2 regions of the Apibacter adventoris genome follow, and region 1 is predicted to be linked to the other one. Evidence: riboswitches for the same ligand, from Rfam matches in the RefSeq annotation. Region 1 holds a riboswitch; the other holds the start of a gene.
What was found. Region 1 has a riboswitch for S-adenosylmethionine ahead of C4S76_RS11990 (TonB-dependent receptor plug domain-containing protein). Riboswitches for the same ligand answer to the same signal wherever they lie in the genome.
Positions count from the first base shown of each region.

Region 2: it holds a riboswitch for S-adenosylmethionine, as region 1 does, so the genes downstream of both, C4S76_RS05435 (trans-sulfuration enzyme family protein) here and C4S76_RS11990 (TonB-dependent receptor plug domain-containing protein) in region 1, are expected to answer to the same signal.

Region 1 is NZ_PSZN01000017.1:72,076-74,286, reverse strand. Features, by position in the region: gene C4S76_RS06625 (ATP-dependent Clp protease ATP-binding subunit) at 1-1,001, shown strand, start outside; SAM riboswitch class I at 1,150-1,249, shown strand; gene C4S76_RS11990 (TonB-dependent receptor plug domain-containing protein) at 1,350-2,211, shown strand, end outside.
Region 2 is NZ_PSZN01000010.1:41,339-43,549, forward strand. Features, by position in the region: gene C4S76_RS05425 (SDR family NAD(P)-dependent oxidoreductase) at 1-43, opposite strand, end outside; gene C4S76_RS05430 (MerR family transcriptional regulator) at 167-493, shown strand; SAM riboswitch class I at 730-830, shown strand; gene C4S76_RS05435 (trans-sulfuration enzyme family protein) at 991-2,127, shown strand; gene C4S76_RS05440 (homoserine dehydrogenase) at 2,153-2,211, shown strand, end outside.

The DNA of each region.
Region 1 (2,211 bases):
AACGAGTAGCGGAAGGAGAACTTCAGAAACTAGCTCAGATGAAAGACCTGATGAAAGGAAAAATTATAGGTCAGGATGAAGCTGTAAACAAAGTGGTAAAAGCAATTCAAAGAAACCGAGCAGGATTAAAAGACCCTAATCGACCTATCGGAACCTTCATTTTCTTAGGATCTACCGGTGTAGGAAAAACTCAATTAGCTAAAGTAATGGCGAAAGAATTGTTTGATTCGGAAGATGCTCTTATTAGAATTGATATGAGCGAATATATGGAAAAATTTGCGGTATCAAGATTAGTAGGTGCGCCTCCGGGATATGTAGGGTATGAAGAAGGAGGACAGCTAACAGAAGCCGTGAGAAGAAAACCTTATGCGGTAATATTACTTGATGAAATAGAAAAAGCTCACCCGGATGTTTTTAATATATTGTTACAAATATTGGATGATGGACATGTAACTGATAGTTTAGGAAGAAAAATAGATTTTAGAAATACTATCATAATATTGACCTCCAATATAGGAACTCGAGAATTAAAAGAATTTGGCGATGGAGTTGGTTTTGGTACTTCTGCTAAAAAATCATCTTCAGATGCAAGAGCAAAATCAACTTTAGAAAATGCTTTAAAAAGAACTTTTGCTCCAGAATTCCTAAACAGGATAGATGACGTAATTGTATTTAACAACTTAGATAAAGATAACATTTCTAAAATTATTGATCTTGAATTACAAAAAGTATATGCAAGAATTGATAAATTAGGATACAAAGTAGAATTATCTCCAGAAGCTAAAGAATTTATTATAGAAAAAGGATGGGATAAAAACTTTGGAGCACGTCCTCTTAAAAGAGCTATACAAAAGTATATAGAAGATTTAATTGCTGAAGAAATAATTAATTCTTCAATATTAAAAGAAGATCATATACAAATTCGTTTAAATAAAGATAAAAGTAATACTGAGATAAAAATTTTAGGTAAAAAAGAAAAAACATCAGAATCGAAAGAGTAAGAAAATAAAATATATATTCTAAAAAAGCCACTTGATCAAGTGGCTTTTTTAGTTTGTAAATGAATTGGATATAAAACTGATTTTAAACAACAAGAAAATTATTTTATTTAAGATAATTAAATTCTATAAAATAATAATATATTTGCAAGACTTATCAAGAAAGGTGGAGGGACTGGCCCTGTGAAACCTTGGCAACCGGCTAACTTCAGCATGGTGCTAATTCCAGCCCTTAAGGGGAAAGATGAGTGATTTGCTTAAATAAAAATCTACCAAGCGAATAAAATCTTTTCTTTAAGACTTTCTTGATTAAGATTATTTATAAAATGATCTAATAATTAAAAAAAGAGAATGAAAAAAAAGATTTTATTAATTTTATCCTTATTATTTGTAAGTTTTTTTGAATATATAACAGCTCAGGAAAAAGTAGCCATAGACTCTTTAGAACAGTTTAATGATTTAGATGAAGTAGTTATAATAGGAGGAAGGAATTCCGAGAGAACCGTTGTAAATTCTCCTGTAGCCATAGATGTTATAGATGTAAGGAAAATTGAAAAAAATTCACCACAAATTACAGCTAATGATTTATTAAATTATTTGGTTCCTTCATTTAATTCGGTACGTCAATCATCCTCAGACGGTACCGAACACATAGATCCGGCAACTTTGAGAGGTATGGGACCAGATCAGGTTTTGGTTTTAGTAAATGGAAAAAGACGTCATACTACTTCTTTAGTTAATTATCAAAATACAGTAGGCAATGGTTCAGTAGGGACAGATTTAAGTGCAATACCTGTTTCAGCAATAGAAAAAATTGAAGTATTAAGAGATGGAGCAGCAGCACAATATGGATCTGATGCCATAGCAGGAGTAATTAATATTATTTTAAAAAAAAATGAAGGAGGATCAGCCTCTATATCTTATGGAATAACTAATAGAAAAGATGGTGAAAACTACAACTTTAGTGGAAATTATGGAACTAAATTAGGAACTAACGGAGGTTCTATAAATCTTTCACTGGTGGTAAGCCAAAGAAATAAAACCAACCGTTCATATGAAAACAATTTAGATAAGTTTGGAAACAATTTTGCTTATGAATTTGCTCCAAATCCAGAACAGGCAAGAGCAGAAGATGAACAAATTATGGCAGCAAAGGGGGTTACACAAAGAGATTTTAGATTTAGAATAGGTGATGCACAGATTAAAAATCAAC
Region 2 (2,211 bases), on a different contig from region 1:
CATCTGTACCGCCGGTTATAATAACATTTTTGTTTGTAAACATCTTATAAATTTTAATTTTTGGTTAATAATATTAATTTATTTACAAAAAATGTAAATAATCTACAATTGCAAAGAAATAAACTATTTTTTATATTTACAACATTATTTGTAAATTATTTACAAAATGAGTGATAATAAAAATCTTTCTTTTGATTTTAAGTTTTTAGAGAAATTAATTATAGGTATTGGAGAGGTTTCTCAAATAACCGGAATCCCTTGTCGTCAAATCAGGTATTGGGAAGACAAAGGAATAATAAAAAGCCTTACAGAAGAAGAAGGAAAAAACAGGAGATATAATTATGAAAACATCAAAAAAATATTACTTATTAAAGAATTATTAGAAGAAGGATATACTTTAGATGCTTCAGCTAAAAAACTGGAAAGCAGAATGCAAATGATTGAAAGCGCTTTGAAAAAGCTGAATTTTGATGAAGAATCTGATGAAAAATAAAATATTATCCTTTTCATTTTCCAATTCTATCAATAGATAAATTCTTTAGATAGATGCTTTAAGTGTTCATAAGCTTTATTATGTTAGTTTGTTAGTTTGTTTGTGCACTCATATCCTTGTTAATAATGCAGATTTAAATTATTTTTAAAAAACTATAATAATATTATCTCTTATTTTTTATTGAAATTTCAAAAAATAAATCTATATTTGCATATTAACTGGATCATTAATAAAATTACTTATCAAGAAAGGTGGAGGGAATTGGCCCAATGATACCTTAGCAACCCTCTTATATGAGAAGGTGCTGCATCCAACCCCATTATGGGAAAGATAAGTCGAGAATAGCTTTATAACCCGATTTAAATATATTAAGCTTCTTTCGACCTATCGGAAGAAGCTTTTTTTAGCTTCTTCTGAAAAAAATAGGAAAATCTTGTATAAGTTGTTTTGTTGTGATTAATGAATTTAATTTATTAATTGTAAAAAACAACCACATCATGAAATTAGAAACAAAAATTGTACACATTTCTAAACCAGATGAATTAACGGGAGCAATCTCTACTCCTATTTACCAAACATCTTCTTATGTACAGGAAGCACCCGATGTAAATAAAGGTTTTGCTTATACACGTACCGGAAACCCCACTCGGAAAGTAGTAGAAGAGGCTATTGCTGAATTGGAAATGGGTACTAACGGGTTTGCTTTTGCCTCGGGATTAGCTGCAACAGATTGCGTGTTGAAATTATTAAAACAAGGAGATGAAGTAGTAGCTGTAAACGATGTTTATGGGGGTACTTACAGAGTATTAACTACTATATATAATCGTTTGGGAATCACTTCTAAATTTATTGATACTACAGATATTGAAAATGTTAAAAATGCGATTTCTTCTAAAACCCGCTTTATATGGTTGGAATCTCCTACAAATCCGACTTTAAAAATTTCAGATATTGCCGAAATTTCAAAACTAGCAAAAAGTGTAGGTGCTTTGCTGATAGTAGATAATACATTTTTATCTCCTGTACTCCAAAACCCTATAGAATTAGGTGCGGATATAGTGGTACACAGCGGTACCAAATATTTATCCGGACATGGAGATGTTTTAAGTGGTTTTCTAGTTGTAAAAGATCCCAAACTAGCTGAAGAACTAAAATATATACAAAACACAACCGGAGGAGTTTTGTCGCCTTTTGATAGTTGGCTTACCCTAAGGGGAATACAAACACTTCCTTTAAGAATGAAAAAACATTCTGAAAATGGGCTAAAAGTAGCAGAATTTCTGGTTAATCATCCTAAAGTAGATAAAGTATATTATCCGGGCTTAAAAGGACATAAAAATCATGAAATTGCAGCAAAGCAACAAAAAGCATTCGGAGGTATGGTTTCATTTAGTTTGAAAGATGATACTATTGCTGCTGCTACAGATTTTTTAACTCGTACAAAAATATTTCTTTTGGCGGAAAATTTAGGTGATGTAAGAAGTTTAGTAAGCCACCCTGTAAGTATGACTCATAAATCTACCCCTATAGAAGTGCGAAAAGCCTCAGGAATACAAGATTCTCTTATTCGTTTATCTGTAGGTATAGAAGATATAGAAGATTTACTGGAAGATTTAAAACAAGCCTTATCTTAAAAAACTTAGGTTCTAATTATAGATTATGACAAAAAAAAGATTAAAACTGGGCATTTTCGGTTTTGGTTGTGTGGGTACCGGTTT